2 regions of the Mesorhizobium sp. C399B genome follow, and region 2 is predicted to be linked to the other one. Evidence: riboswitches for the same ligand, from Rfam matches in the RefSeq annotation. Region 2 holds a riboswitch; the other holds the start of a gene.
What was found. A riboswitch is a leader RNA that binds a small molecule or an ion and turns the genes downstream of it on or off. The one in region 2 is predicted to bind S-adenosylmethionine.
Positions count from the first base shown of each region.

Region 1: another riboswitch for S-adenosylmethionine. It lies ahead of NLY36_RS19860 (O-succinylhomoserine sulfhydrylase); the one in region 2 lies ahead of metX (homoserine O-acetyltransferase MetX).

Region 1 is NZ_CP100472.1:4,144,584-4,152,410, reverse strand. It holds gene mmsA (multiple monosaccharide ABC transporter ATP-binding protein) at 1-1,347, shown strand, start outside; gene mmsB (multiple monosaccharide ABC transporter permease) at 1,344-2,630, shown strand; gene araD1 (AraD1 family protein) at 2,833-3,828, shown strand; gene NLY36_RS19875 (hypothetical protein) at 3,856-4,305, shown strand; gene NLY36_RS19870 (ABC transporter substrate-binding protein) at 4,322-5,092, opposite strand; gene NLY36_RS19865 (2'-deoxycytidine 5'-triphosphate deaminase) at 5,194-6,288, opposite strand; SAM riboswitch at 6,429-6,506, shown strand; gene NLY36_RS19860 (O-succinylhomoserine sulfhydrylase) at 6,564-7,754, shown strand; gene NLY36_RS19855 (ceramide glucosyltransferase) at 7,766-7,827, opposite strand, start outside.
Region 2 is NZ_CP100472.1:2,511,755-2,519,581, forward strand. It holds gene NLY36_RS11895 (aldo/keto reductase) at 1-572, opposite strand, end outside; gene NLY36_RS11900 (gamma-glutamylcyclotransferase) at 737-1,270, opposite strand; gene NLY36_RS11905 (DUF2125 domain-containing protein) at 1,395-2,393, shown strand; gene NLY36_RS11910 (sugar kinase) at 2,518-3,441, shown strand; gene NLY36_RS11915 (prephenate/arogenate dehydrogenase family protein) at 3,449-4,384, opposite strand; gene hisC (histidinol-phosphate transaminase) at 4,389-5,498, opposite strand; SAM riboswitch at 5,625-5,702, shown strand; gene metX (homoserine O-acetyltransferase MetX) at 5,763-6,932, shown strand; gene metW (methionine biosynthesis protein MetW) at 6,929-7,543, shown strand; gene NLY36_RS11935 (DUF1330 domain-containing protein) at 7,551-7,827, opposite strand, start outside.

The DNA of each region.
Region 1 (7,827 bases), 1.6 Mb from region 2:
CAGATCATTTTTCAGGGTCAGGAATGCCAGTTCAAAGGTATCCATGACAGCGAACACAAGGGCATCGTCATCATCCACCAGGAGCTAGCGCTGGTGCCGATGCTGTCGATCACCGAAAATATCTTCCTCGGCAACGAAAACGCCCGATACGGCGTCATCGACTGGGATGCCAACGAGGCGCGCACCGCTGCCCTGTTGAAGAAGGTGGGCCTCAAGGAGGACCCCAAGACACTGATCACCAATATCGGCGTCGGCAAGCAGCAGCTGGTCGAGATCGCCAAGGCGCTGAGCAAGGACGTCAAGCTTTTGATCCTCGACGAGCCGACCGCGTCGCTCAGCGAGAAAGACAGCCAGGCGCTGCTCGATCTTCTGCTCGAATTCAAGCGACAAGGCATGACCTCGATCCTGATCTCGCACAAGCTCAACGAGATCAACCGGGTCGCCGACAAGGTAACCGTCATCCGTGACGGGCGCACCATCGAGACGCTGGCCAAGAAGGATATCTCCGAAGACCGCATCATCACCTCGATGGTCGGCCGTTCGCTCGACGACCGCTATCCGCCGCGCGAGCCCAAGATCGGCGAAGTCGTGTTCGAGGTGAAAAACTGGTCGGTCTATCACCCGCTCCATGCCGAGCGGCAGGTGATCAAGGGCATCGACATCAATGTGCGCAAGGGCGAGGTGGTCGGCATCGCCGGGCTGATGGGCGCCGGCCGCACCGAATTCGCCATGAGCCTGTTCGGCCGCTCTTATGGCCGCCGCATCACCGGCGAAGTGCTGCTCAAGGGCAAGCCGGTCGATGTCTCCTCGGTAAGCAAGGCGGTCCAACACGGCATCGCCTATGTCACCGAGGACCGCAAGACCTACGGCCTCAACCTCATCGACCATATCAAGCATAACATTACGCTGGCCAATCTCGACGGCGTGTCGCGCCACAGCGTGATCGACGACATGCGCGAACTTGCGGTCGCCAACGACTATCGCAAGAAGACCAATATCCGAGCGTCCAGCGTCTATCAGATGACCGGTAATCTTTCCGGCGGCAACCAGCAGAAGGTGGTGCTGTCGAAATGGTTGTTTGCCGACCCTGACGTGCTGATCCTCGACGAGCCGACACGCGGCATCGATGTCGGCGCCAAGTATGAAATCTACACGATCATCGCGCGCCTTGCCTCGGAGGGTAAGGCGATCGTGGTCATCTCGTCGGAAATGCCGGAATTGCTGGGGATTACCGACCGCATCTACGTTATGAACGAAGGGCGCATGGTGGGCGAAATGCCGGCGGCGGAAGCAAGCCAGGAAAAGATAATGCGCGCCATCGTCCGGGGAGAAGGAAAAGCAGCATGAGCACCGAAAGCGCCCCCGCCCCGCAGGGAAACGTCGCCGACGAACAGCGCCCGCGCATCGCCGTCTCGGCGCTGGCGACGAATTTGCGCGAATACGGGCTGATCATAGCGCTGATCGTCATCATGCTGTTCTTCCAGTTCACCACGTCGGGAACGTTGTTCAAGCCGGTCAATCTCAGCAATCTGGTGCAGCAGAACTCCTTCATCATCGTGATGGCGCTGGGCATGCTGCTGGTGATCGTATCGGGCTATATCGACCTCAGCGTCGGATCGGTCGCCGGTTTCATTGGCGCGCTGGCGGCAAACATGATGGTCATCTGGCAACTCGGACCGCTGAGCAATCCCCTGGTGGTTTCGATCGTCTGCCTGGTCGCGGGTGGCCTGATCGGCGCCGCGCAAGGGTATTGGATCGCCTATCACCGGATACCGAGCTTCATTGTCACGCTGGCCGGAATGCTGATCTTCCGCGGCATTTGCCAGGCGTTGCTTGGCGGCGGCTCGTCGGTGGGTCCGCTTCCCGACGACTTCAAGATGCTCAGTTCCGGCTTCATCCCGGATGTGATCGGCCCACTGACGCTCGTCCCGCCGGTCGTGAACGCAGCCGGCAAGACCATCATGGGCAGCGGCGTGACCCTGCACATGACGACGGTCGTGCTGGGGCTGATCGCCGTGCTCGCCTATGCCTATTTCGGGGTCCGCACCCGGCGCAAACGAGAACGCCATGGTTATGAGGCCGAGCCCTTCACCCTGTTCGTGGTCAAGACGCTGGTCGCCAGCGCGCTGGCGCTGTTCCTAGTCTATGAGTTTGCCAGCTACCGCGGCCTGCCGGTGGTGCTGCTGGTCATGGGCGTGCTGATCACGCTGTTCGTCTTCGTCACCAAGCGCATGACCATCGGGAGGCGCATCTACGCCATGGGCGGCAATCCCAAGGCGGCGCAGCTGTCGGGCATCAACACCGAGCGGCTGACGCTGATGGTGTTCATCAATATGGGCGTGCTGTCGGCGCTTGGCGGCCTGATCATCGCGGCTCGTCTCGGCCAGGCGGTGCCGGCGGCGGGTCTCGGCTCGGAGCTCGACGTCATCGCCGCAGTGTTCATCGGCGGCGCCTCGGCGATGGGCGGCGTCGGCCAGGTCATCGGGGCAGTCGTCGGCGGCTTCATCATGGGCGTGATGAACAACGGCATGTCGATCATGGGCGTCAATGTCGACTGGCAGCAGGTGGTCAAAGGCCTGGTGCTGCTCGGCGCCGTGATCTTCGACGTCTACAACAAGAACAAGGCCTGACAAGCTTCAGGCGAGGCAAGCAGGAGGCATACGGTCGCGGCGCAGCCGGCAAGTTGTCGGCACAAGAAGTCCCCCGAGGGATGGAGCTCGCGAGCGCAATCCGGACGAAGAGTTCAACCCGTGGCGCGGCGAGGTCCGAGCCGCGCAGGTCAAGGTTTGCCAAGGGGCAACCCGGCCAAGGCACATGAGAGAGGATTTCATCATGCTAATCTCCCAGATCCTCGACGACGCCGAGACCATCCGCGTCGTCGCCCGCAATGGCGGCGGCAAGACCAGGATCATCAACGGCGCCCGCAGCGTCTATTCGCTGGCCATGGAAGCCGCGCGCACCGGAACGGGCCTCGCCGCGCTGATCGAGCGCAAGGGGTTCGGTGAAGCGATAGACCTCGACGCCGTCTACAAGAAGGGCCGGCTGGTGTCGCCGATCAACCATCCCGATCCTGCGCATCTGCATCTGACCGGCACCGGCCTGACCCATCTCGGCTCGGCGGCGACACGCGATTCCATGCACAAGAAGCTCAGCGATGGCGGCGAGGAGCAGCTCACCGATTCCATGAAGATGTTCCGCATGGGGCTCGAAGGCGGCAAGCCGGCCAAGGGCCAGACCGGCGTGCAGCCGGAATGGTTCTACAAGGGCAACGGCACCATGGCGGTGGCGCCGGGCGCCGCATTGATGTCGCCGGCCTTCGCGCAGGACGCCGGCGAGGAGCCGGAAATCGCCGGCATCTATGTCATCGGCGACGACGGCGCGCCGTTCCGCGTCGGCTTCACGCTGTCGAACGAGTTTTCCGATCATGTTACCGAGCGGGTGAACTATCTGTTCCTGGCACATTCCAAACTGCGCAACGCCTCGTTCGGGCCGGAAATCCTGATCGGCGACCTGCCGGCCGACGTCAGGGGCTCATCGCGAATCTATCGCGACAGCAATTTGCTGTGGGAAAAGCCGTTCCTGTCGGGCGAAGCGAACATGTCGCACACAATCGCCAATCTCGAACATCACCACTTCAAATATTCGGCCTTCCGCCAGCCGGGCGACGTGCATGTGCACATGTTCGGCACGGCGACGCTGTCCTTTGCCGACGGCATCAAGACTCAGGCTGGCGACGTGTTCGAGATCGAGGCCGGGGATTTCGGCCTGCCACTGCGCAACCCGCTGGAGATTGAGCAGCCGGTGAAGGTGGCGGTGAAGGCGCTTTGAGGCAGCATCACAATTTGGGAGCCGGAAATGAACGGAATGCGGCTTGTCATTGTGTTCACGGGCGTGGCCCTGTTCCTGACCCAACCGTCGGTGGCCTTTAGCGCCGGCCAGTGCAGCCCGAAGTCCTATCGTGAAGCCCGTTTGGCGATGACGAGCCGTCTTCTGGCAACCGGCTATTCGAAAGCCCAGGTGAGCTTTCTGATGCGCAACACGGATCACATGACATCAGCGCTTCGCAGCGACAGGCTGAACAACAATGGCAAGGTCTGCGGCATCGACTCCGCCAAGGCCCATGTCCTCGGTTGCCTCGACAAGCAGTTGTTCCCGTTGAAGCGCGGCTCAAACGCTTCGCTCGACGAGGTCAAACTGACCGAAGGCTTTTGGGGCAGGAAACGTTTGGCCGCACGCGAACTGCTGTTTATCGGCCATTTTCATGCCTGCCTTGGCGCCGCGAAAGAGTATCTCTTTCGCGGCTGACGCCGGCGGACGGGACTCAATAAATATCGAAATCGAAATACTTGGCCTGGATCTTCTTGTAAGTGCCGTCGGCGACGATGGCGTCTATCGCCGCATTCAGCTTGTCGCGCAGCGCCGTGTCCTCCAGGCGGACAGCGATGCCGGCTTGCGTCTCGGTGCCCTTGACGTCGCCGACAAGCTTGCAGCAGCCTTCGCTCGCCTTCTTCAGCCAGTCCATCAGCACGAATTTGTCGGAGATGACGGCGTCGAGACGGCCGTTCTGCAAGTCGGTGATCGCCTCTTCCTGGGTGGGGTAGAGTTTCGCCTCGGCGCCGGCCTTGCCATAGGCGTCCTGCGCATAGTCGGCCTGGGTGGTCGAGGCCTGCGCGCCCACCGTCTTGCCGGCAAGGGCTGCCGGTTCGGTGGAAGTGAGGTCGCTGTCCTTGGGCGCCACCAGCGCCAGCGGCGTCGTGTAGTATTTGTTGGTGAAGGCGACCTGTTTCTTGCGCTCCTCGGTGATGCTCATCGAGGCGATGATGGCGTCGAACTTTTTCGCCTGCAGCGCCGGGATGATGCCGTCCCAGTCCTGGGTGACGATCTCGCACTCGACCTTCATCTGCGCACACAGCGCATTGGCAATGTCGATGTCGAAGCCCTCGATCTTGCCGTCCGCGGTGATGGTGTTGAAGGGCGGATAAGCGCCCTCGGTGCCGATCTTCAATTTGTCCTGCGCCTCAGCCAGCGAGCCGGCCGATATCACCAGCATGGCAGCGCCCGCTGCCGATATGATCCATCTTGAAATCTGCATTTTGGTTCCCCTTGCGCGCCGTTCTCTTGCCGGCCACCGAAAGGCAGCCAAGCATGGTGACGCAGCGCAGGCAAGTATTTTGCCTGACGGTGATCGAAGGTTCAGCCGGCGGGGCGGAAATGCTTGGAGAGCTTGAGGCCTTGCGCCTGGTAATTCGAGCCGAGATCGGTGCCGTAAAGCGCCTGCGGCCGCTTCAGCATGTGTTCGTAGACCAGCCGGCCGACGATCTGGCCGTGGTCGAGGATGAACGGCACTTCGTGGCTGCGCACTTCGAGCACCGCCCGGCTGCCGGTGCCGCCTGAGGCCGAATGGCCGAAGCCCGGATCGAAGAAGCCGGCATAGTGAACACGGAATTCGCCAACCAGCGGATCGAAGGGCGTCATCTCGGCGGCGTAGAGCGGCGGCACGTGCACGGCTTCGCGGCTGACCAGGATGTAGAACTCGTCCGGGTCGAGCACCAGTTCGCCGGCGCCGCTCTTATAGAGCGGCTCCCAGAAATCGACGGCATCCTGGGCGGCGCGCTTGTCGACATCGACCAAGCCGGTGTGATGCTTGCCGCGATAGCCGACCAGGCCGTTCTGGTCGCCGTCAAGATCGATCGACAGCGCAATGCCGCCGCCGGAAATGTTGGGCGGCTCGGTCGCCACCAGCATCTCGGCGCGGTGCAATTCGTTCAGCTCTGCCTCCGACAACAGCGCGTTGCCGGTGCGAAAGCGGATCTGCGACAGTCTCGATCCAGCGCGTACGACGATCGGGAAGGTGCGTGGACTGACTTCGAGATAAAGCGGCCCGTGATAGCCGGGGGCGATCTTGTCGAACTCATGGCCGCGATCGGTCATCACCCGGGTGAAGATGTCGAGCCGGCCGGTCGAGCTCTTCGGGTTGGCGGAGGCGGACACGTTTGCGGGCAGCGCCAGGCTTTCGAGCAGCGGCACGATGTAGACGCAGCCGGTTTCCAGCACCGCGCCCCCGGCGAGACTGAATTCGTGCAATTTCAGCCGGTGAAGCTTGTCGGCCACCAGATGATCGGGACCCGGCAGGAAGGAGGCGCGCACGCGAAAAGCCTTCTCGCCGAGCCTGAGATCGAGGCTCGCCGGCTGCACCTGGTCGACATCGAGCGCGCGCGGCGACTTCAGCGCGCCGGACTGAAACAGCGCGGAAATGTCCTGATCGGGAAGAATGCCTGTCTGCCGCAAAAGGCTGGCTCCGCTCCAAGGTCGGTCTCTTTGTGGCAGGTTCTTGCCGCAAAACCGCTGGATATTATTGCGGAACCTGCCTGGTACAAACCTCTTAATGAAGCCGGCAATTGACGCAAGCGCAGGTGAGGTCTAAAGGGTCGTTATCCCGTGGTGATTTGGCCGGTCGGCTTGCAGCCACGTTAAACAAGTCGCTAAAGGACCGTCAGGCCGCAAGGCCATATGGACCGGTTGCGACTTTCGCGGCCGGTTTTTTTGTGTCTGGAACAAAAGCGATGAGCACCAAGAAGCGTAACTGGAAGCCTCAGACCGCACTCGTGCACGGGGGAACGCTGCGTTCCCAGTTCGGCGAGACGTCAGAAGCGATGTATCTCACTCAAGGCTATGTCTACGAGACGGCGCAGGCTGCCGAGGCCCGTTTCAAGGGCGAGGAGCCGGGCTTCATCTATTCGCGCTATGCCAACCCTACCGTCGACATGTTCGAAAAGCGCATGTGCGCGCTGGAGGGTGCCGAAGATGCCCGCGCCACGGCGTCGGGCATGGCTGCGGTGACGGCAGCGCTGCTGTGCAGCGCCAAGGCCGGCGACCATATCGTTGCGGCGCGCGCGCTGTTCGGCTCCTGCCGCTGGGTGGTCGAGACGCTGGCGCCGAAATATGGCATCGAGGCAACGCTGGTCGACGGCACCGACATCGCCAACTGGGAAAAGGCGGTGCGGCCGAACACGAAACTGTTCTTCCTGGAAAGCCCGACCAATCCGACGCTGGAAGTGGTCGACATCGCAGCGGTGGCGGCGCTCGCCACCTCGAACGGCGCCAGGCTGATCGTCGACAATGTCTTTGCCACGCCCTTGCAGCAGAAGCCCTTGCAGCTCGGCGCCCATATCGTCGTCTACTCCGCGACCAAGCACATTGACGGCCAGGGACGCTGTCTCGGCGGCATCATCCTGTCGGACAAGAAATGGATCGACGAGAATTTGCACGACTATTTCCGCCACACCGGCCCGAGCCTGTCGCCGTTCAACGCCTGGACGCTGCTCAAGGGCCTGGAGACGCTGCCGGTTCGGGTGCGCCAGCAGACGGAAAGCGCGGCCAAGATCGCGGATTTCCTGGCAGGACGGCCGGAAATCGCCCGCGTCATCTATCCCGGCCGCGCCGACCACCCGCAGGCCGACATCGTCAAGAAGCAGATGACGGGCGGATCGACGCTGATCTGCCTCGACGTCAAGGGCGGCAAGCAGGCGGCCTTCGCCTTGCAGAACGCGCTCGACATCGTGCTGATCTCCAACAATCTCGGCGACGCCAAGAGCCTGATCACCCATCCGGCGACCACCACGCACAAGAACCTCAGCGACGAAGCTCGCGCCGAGCTTGGCATCGGGCCGGGAACGCTCAGGCTGTCGGTCGGTCTTGAGGATACGGACGATCTGCTGGAGGACGTTGCGCAGGCGCTGAAGGCAGCCGGATAGGCCGCGAGGCGTCACGCTCCCGACGAAACCTCTTCCAGTTCGGCCGTCTTGGTGCCGATGGTCATGGTGTTGC
Region 2 (7,827 bases):
GAGCGGTCGTAGAGATTGTATTCCGGCTGCAGCACGCTGTAGCGCGGCAGCCCGCGCAGGCTGGCAACATCGAGCGCGGCGCGCAGCTGGCCGGCGTCAAGATTCGAGGCGCCGATATGGCGGACCTTGCCGGCAGCGAGCAGCTTCTGGTAGGCGCCGAGCGTCTCCTCATAAGGGGTTGTCGGGTCCGGCCAATGCGAGAGATAAAGGTCGATCACGTCGGTCTGCAATCGCTTGAGCGACGCCTCGACTGCCCTTTCGATATGGGCAGCGGACAGATCCTTCTTGCCTTGTCCCATATCCGAGCCGACTTTGGTGATGACGATGATCTTGTCACGGTTGCCGCGGCTTTTCATCCATTTGCCGATGATGGTCTCGGACTCGCCGCCCGCGTGGCCGGGCACCCAGCGCGAATAGGCATCGGCCGTATCGATAGCGTTGAGGCCGGCGTCGCCGAACCGGTCGAGCAGGTCGAAGGAGGTCTTCTCGTCCGCGGTCCAGCCGAAGACATTGCCGCCCAGGACCAGCGGCGCGATGGAAAGGTCGGTTTGACCGAGACGGCGTTTTTGCAAGACGGGGCTCCGTGGGCTGGCGGCGGGCGACCCGAATGCTCCGGGCCGCAGCTAAGCTAGGTCTCGCCGCGCCGAGGTCAAAGGCCTCAGCCAATTTTTCCAGCGGGCCAGCGCTTCACAAAGGCGCAAGAGCTTCGCCTGCAGGCTCGCCGTGGTCTACTGGCTCACGTGGCGATCCGCTTCGCCACCTCTTCCAGCCAGTGGTCGCTGATACCCAGCGCCGCGAGATGCTGCAGCGTGTTGAGCACATAGTCCTCGTTGTTTCCGGACTGGCCGACGGCGCCACGGATAACACCTGCCGCATGCGCGGGGTCGAGCCCGCCGGCATACTGCTCATGCTGGCGGTCGACGATATAGGCGACCGCTTTCACTCTCTCTCCCGCGGCCGCCCCATTCCCGTCGAGGCTGATATCGAGCACACGCTCGAGGTAGACGCTGGTCACCAATTCGCGCTCGCGCAGATAGGTCAGCACCTCATCGCGCAGCTCGCCGGGCACGCGAAAGGCCAGCCCGATGCAGGAGCCGCCACGGTCGAGGCCGAGCACCAGGCCCGGCCGCTGACGCGTGCCGCGATGCACGAAGGAATAGACGCAGAGCGACCGGCGGTAGCCGTAAAGCCGCGCGCGGCGGGTCTCGACATGCGCGAATCCCGGTCGCCAGATCAGCGAGCCGTAGCCAAAAACCCAAAAATCGCCCATATCGCCAAGCCTGATTGCACGAGAGTGACGCCGCCGCATCGGAATCGGTGCTCTTCTGTTCTTTTTGCTTGTTGCGTAAGCCACAGTCCACCCGCAACACGCCCGCGTTAATGAAAGCCGCAGCATGACGTCAAGTGACGAGCGTCCGTCGAAGTTTCGCCGCCGGCTGATGTGGCTCGCTGCCTTGGTCGTTATGCTGTTCGGCGTCTACAGCGCGGTCTGGTTCTATGTCGCCGGTCGCGTCAGCAGCGAAGCCGACAAAGCGGTAGCCTCGCTCAAGGACAAAGGCATCGAGGCCGGCTGCGCCAACCTCACCGTCAGCGGCTACCCCCTGAGTTTTGCCATCTCCTGTGACAATCTGGCTTACGAGGACGACGCCAGGAACGTTGCCGCCTCGGCAGGCAGCTTCAACTTCGTTGCAGAGCTCATCCGGCCTTTGTCGCCTGCCGCCGAGTTGCGTGGGCCGCTGCGCACCTCGGTGCCGGGGATGGCGCCGCTATGGATCGATTGGGACAATCTGCAGGCCAATGCCAAGCTCTCCTGGCCCTTGCCACGCAGCATTTCGCTGCAGGCCGAGAGCTTGTCCGGCCAGACCGATCCGGCCGACGACACCGACCCGGTTTCACTATTCAGCGCCGGAACGGCGGCGGGCGAGTTGCGGCCGGACGGTCAGGACCTTGGCTATACCGGAAGCTTCACCGATCTTGAGATCGACGCCGACGCGATCGGCGGGCGCGTGCTGCCGCCGCTCGACGGCAGCGGCGACGCGACGCTGAAGAACGGCGTCGCGCTGATGAAGACGCAGGCCAGGAGCCTGCGCGGCCAGGCGGTCGGCATCCACAAGCTCGATCTCTCGTCGGGAACCGCGCGCATCACCGTCTCCGGCCCGGTGTCGGTCGACGCCAACGGCCAGGTCAATGCCGACCTGACGATCAAGCTGCAGGATCCCAAAGCCGTGGCGGCAATCCTCGCCACCGCAATCCCCGAGCAGAAGAGCCAGATCGAGCAAGGCTTTGCCGGTCTGGCGCTGCTCGGCAACGAACCGTCGATGCCGCTCAAGGTGGTGAAGGGCAAGGTCTCGCTCGGCTTCATTCCGCTGGGCAAGATCAAGCCGCTCGATTAGAGCAATTCCAGGAAAAGTGTGAGCAGTTTTCCGTCCGGAATTGCGTTAAAACAAAGAGACAGAGCATGATCGCAAAGAGCGGCAACGGCTTTTGGGGAGAGATCATGCTCGAGCAAGCCGACGCATGAACCGACCGGTGAAACTGCTGAGCGTTGGCGCGCTGACGCTGGATACCATCCTGCGCGTCGAAACCCTGCCCACGCATCAGGGCAAGTTCATCGCCTCGGACGGCGTCCAGATCGCCTCGGGCATGGCGACAAGTGCTGCCTGCGCCGCCCGCCGTCTCGGCGCCGAGGTGTTCCTGTGGGCAAGTGCAGGTGACGATGCCGTCGGCGACCAATTGCTGGCCGGCATCGAGGCCGAGGGCGTCGATTGCGACTTTGTCCGCCGCGTCGAAGGCGCCCGCTCGGCGCTGGCCGCGATCCTGGTCGACGCTCATGGCGAGCGCATCATCGTGCCCTTCTACGACCCAAAGGCGCAGGCCGACCCCGAGGCGGTGCCTGTCGCCGATCTTTCCGGCTTCGATGCCGTGCTGGTCGATGTGCGCTGGCCGGGCGCCGCTGCTCTTGCCTTGACCGCCGCGCGCGACGCCGGTTGCCCGGCAATCCTCGACGCCGACACGGCGCCGCTGGAGGTGCTGGAGCGCCTGCTGCCGCTGGCATCGCACATCGTCGCTTCGGAGACGGCGGCACGCATCGTCTGCGGCCATGCGCTGGACCCCGAAACCGCCTGTGCCGACCTCGCCAGCCGCACCGACGCCTTCGTGGCGGTGACCGGCGGCGCCTCGGGAAGCTGGTGGCATGACCGGTCCGCCGGATGCGTGCGCCACATCGCGGCGCCGAAGATCAAGGCGGTCGACACGCTTGCCGCCGGCGACGTCTTCCACGGCGCCTTTGCTGTCGCGTTGGCGGAAACCATGGCGATCGAGCAGGCGTTGCGCTTTGCCAGCGCGGCGGCCGCGCTCAAATGCCAGCGCTTCGGCGGCCGGCTGGGCGCGCCGGACCGGGCCGAGACAATGGCCATGGTCGCGGCGACCTGGCCCGTCTGAAACAGATTTAACTTTTCACCGGGTGCTCGACCGCCTGCCGGCCGAAATCCGGCACGTCGATATCCTGGCCGGCCTCGATGATCGAACGGCGAACGGCCCGGGTGCGGGTGAACAGGTCGAACAGCTTGTCGCCGTCGCCCCAGCGGATCGCCCGCTGCAGCGAGGCGAGGTCCTCCGAAAAGCGCGCCAGCATTTCCAGGATGGCATCCTTGTTGTGCAGGCACACGTCGCGCCACATGGTCGGGTCGGAGGCGGCCAGACGGGTGAAGTCGCGGAAACCGGAAGCCGAATATTTGATCACTTCCGACTTGGTCACCGATTCCAGATCGTCGGCCGTGCCGACGATGTTGTAGGCAATGATGTGCGGAAGATGCGAAACGATGGCCAGCGTCATGTCATGATGCTGCGGGTCCATCGTGTCGATGTTGGAGCCGCAGCGCCGCCAGAATTCCGACAGCTTTTCCAGCGCGGCCGGATCGGTTCCCGGCAGCGGCGTGAAGATGCACCAGCGGTTTTCGAACAGCTCGGCGAAACCCGCATCCGGGCCCGATTTCTCCGTACCCGCCAGCGGGTGTCCCGGAATGAAGTGCACGCCGTCCGGCACATAGGGCTGCATTTGCGCAATGACGGAGGCCTTGGTCGAACCGACATCGGTGAGGATGGCGCCTTTTTTCAGCGCCGCTGCGATCTCTTGCGCCACCTCGCCCGACGACCCCACTGGCACCGAGACGATGATCAGGTCGGCGTCGAGGACCGCTTCCCTGGCGTCGGTGGTGTAGCTCTCGCCAAGACCGAGCTCCTTCGCCCGCGCCAGCGTGGCCGGGCTGCGCGTCGCGATGGCGACATGGCGGGCCAGGCCCTCGCGGCGGATGATGCGGGCCAGCGACGAGCCGATCAGGCCGATGCCGACCAGCGCGATCTTTTCAAACATCGGTGCTGTCATTGTTTCAGCTTTTCAGGAATGTCGTGAGGGCATCGATGACGCCGCGATTTGCTTCTTCGGTGCCGACGCTCATGCGCAGCGCATTGGGAAAGCCATAGCCGGTAACGCGCCGCAATATATAGCCGCGCTGGGTGAGGTAATCGTCCGCCGCCTCAGCCGAATGCCTCTTGTCGTCGGGAAAGTGGATGAGGACGAAATTGCCGACGCTGGGCGTCACGCGCAGCCCAAGCTTCGTCAGTTCTTCATTCAGCCAGGTAAGCCAGGTCTCGTTGTGCAACGAACTGCGCTCGACATGGGCGCGGTCGCGGATGGCGGCAATGCCGGCCTCGATCGCTGTTGCGTTAACGTTGAAAGGGCCGCGGATGCGGTTGATGGCATCGACGATGTGCAGTGGGCCATACATCCAGCCGATGCGCGCGCCGCCAAGGCCGAGCTTGGAGAAGGTGCGGGTCATGACCACATTCTGTGCGCTGCCCGCCAGCTCGATGCCGGCCTCATAGTCATTGCGCCTGACATATTCGGCATAGGCCGCGTCGAGCACCAGAAGCACGTTGCCCGGGAGAGCGGAATGCAGGCGGCGGACCTCCTGGAACGGCAGATAGGTTCCGGTCGGATTGTTGGGATTGGCGAGGAAGATGATTTTGGTCCGCGGCGTCACCGCGGCCAGGATCGCGTCGACGTCGGCGCGTTCCTCGGTTTCCTTGATCGTCACCGGTGTCCCGCCGGCCGACTGGATGTAGATCTTGTAGATCATGAAGGCGTGTTCGGTGATGATGGCCTCATCGCCGGCCGCCAGATAGGTCTGCGCCAGCAGGCCCAAAATCTCGTCGGAACCGTTGGAGCAGATGATGTTTGCCGGGTTGAGGCCATGCACCTCGGCGATCGCCTCGCGCAGCCGGCGGGCGGTGCCGTCGGGATAGACATCGAGCTTGCTGGCCACTTCGCGCGCGGCCTCGATCGCCTTCGGCGACGGGCCGAGCGGGTTCTCGTTCGACGACAATTTATGGACCTTGGCGACGCCGGCCGGTGCTGTGCTCTTGCCCGGCACATAGGCGTCGATGTCCATAATGCCCGCGCGGGGCGTCGGTCGTGCCTTGTCCGCTGTCTTGTCCATGTCGCAAATCCATCGAGAATGCCTCCGTCCGGAGGCCGCAGCGGAAATACAAGCCGTAGCCGCGAATGTCGAGAGGCGGGCAATAGCTGGCCGTTGACGCCGGGCCGCACGAGTTCTAGAAGAACGCAACAGTTCCGTGGTGATTTGGCCGGTCGGCTTGCAGCCACGTTAAACAACTCGCTAAAGGGCCGTTTGCGTGACGTAACCGGCTTTGCGATCGCATTGCCGGTTTTTTATTGCCTGACGGCGGGCAAGGAGAGTCACATGGCCGCGCTCCGCGCTACAAAAACCAACAACGAGGCCGACAACCCGTCGAGCCCTGTGTTGCGTTTTGGCCCTGACAAGCCGCTGAAGCTTGACGCCGGCACGCTTTTGTCGCCGTTCCAGATCGCCTACCAGACATATGGCGCCCTCAACGATGCCCGCACCAACGCCATCCTGGTCTGCCACGCGCTGACCGGCGACCAGCATGTCGCCAGCACCAATCCGGTGACCGGCAAGCCCGGCTGGTGGGAAGTGCTGATCGGTCCCGGCAAGATCATCGACACCAACCGCTTCTTCGTCATTTGCTCCAACGTCATCGGCGGCTGCCTCGGCTCCACCGGTCCGGCCTCGACCAATCCCGCCACCGGCAAGCCCTACGGCCTCGACCTGCCAATCATCACCATCCGCGACATGGTGCGGGCGCAACTGATGCTGGTCGACCATTTCGGCATCGAAAAGCTGTTTTGCGTGCTCGGCGGCTCGATGGGCGGCATGCAGGTGCTGGAATGGGCGTCATGCTATTCCGAGCGCGTCTTCTCGGCCCTGCCGATCGCCACAGGCGCACGCCATTCCTCGCAGAACATCGCCTTCCACGAGGTCGGCCGGCAGGCCGTCATGGCCGATCCGGACTGGCATGGCGGCAAATATTTCGAGCACGGCAAGCGCCCGGAAAAGGGGCTCGCCGTGGCGCGCATGGCCGCCCACATCACCTATCTGTCGGAAGCCGCCCTGCATCGGAAATTCGGCCGCAATCTGCAGGACCGCGAAGCGCTGACCTTCGGTTTCGACGCAGATTTCCAGATCGAAAGCTATCTGCGCCACCAGGGCATGACATTCGTCGACCGCTTCGACGCCAACTCCTACCTCTACATGACCCGTTCGATGGATTATTTCGACCTCGCCGCCGACCATGGCGGCCGGTTGGCAGATGCCTTTGCCGGGACCAAGACCCGCTTCTGCCTGGTGTCCTTCACCTCGGACTGGCTGTTCCCGACCGAGGAGAGCCGCTCGATCGTGCATGCGCTTAACGCCGCCGGCGCCTCCGTCTCCTTCGTCGAGATCGACACCGACCGCGGCCATGATGCCTTCCTGCTCGATGAACCCGAACTGTTTGCCGCCATCAAGGGCTTCATCGGCTCGGCGGCCCGCGCAAGGGGGCTCGCCTCATGAGCGTCAATGGCAGCCAGCGCGTCGACCTCGAAGTCGTGGCCAACCTGATACCGCCGCAGTCGCGGGTGCTCGATGTCGGCTCCGGCGACGGCCTGCTGCTCGAACTCCTGCAGGAGACTAAGCAGGTCGACGGCCGCGGGCTGGAGCTGTCACAGCGCGGCGTCAATGAATGCGTGGCGCGCGGTCTCTCGGTCATCCAGGGGGATGCCGATACCGACCTCGAATTCTATCCGGACAAGGGTTTTGACTTCGTCGTCCTGTCTCAGACGCTGCAGGCGACCCGCAACCCGAAGCTGGTGCTCGACGAGCTGCTGCGAATCGGCAACCGCGCCATCGTCTCCTTCCCCAATTTCGGCCACTGGCGGGTGCGGCTGTCGCTGTTCGTCAAGGGCCGGATGCCGGTAACCGCGGACCTGCCCTATTCCTGGTACGACACGCCCAACATCCATTTCTGCACCATCCGCGACTTCGTCAATCTGGTCGAGGAACTCGGCGCTTCGGTCGAGAAAGCCACCGCGCTCGACGGCAACGGCCAGAAGATCGGCCTGTCGATGCCATGGTGGTTCTGGAATTTCTTCGGCCAGCAAGCGGTGTTCTTGCTGAAGCGGTAGTTTGCCCCTATTCCAGCACGTTCGTCGCCTTGTGCGGGTGCTGAACGCCATCGGCGATGATCACATCGGCGTGGGAGTTGTCGGTGCGCAAGGCCAGAATCACCCGATAGGCTGATGAATCGTACCAGCCCCACGCATGCGCCCTGTCCGGAAACTCGATGACGATCAGATGCCCGGGCCATTCGTTTTCGACCACGTCCATGTCGCCGCCGTGGACAAGGAAGCGGCCGCCGAACGGCTCCAATGTGGCGTCGATCCTCTGCAGATACTCGACAATCTGCGGG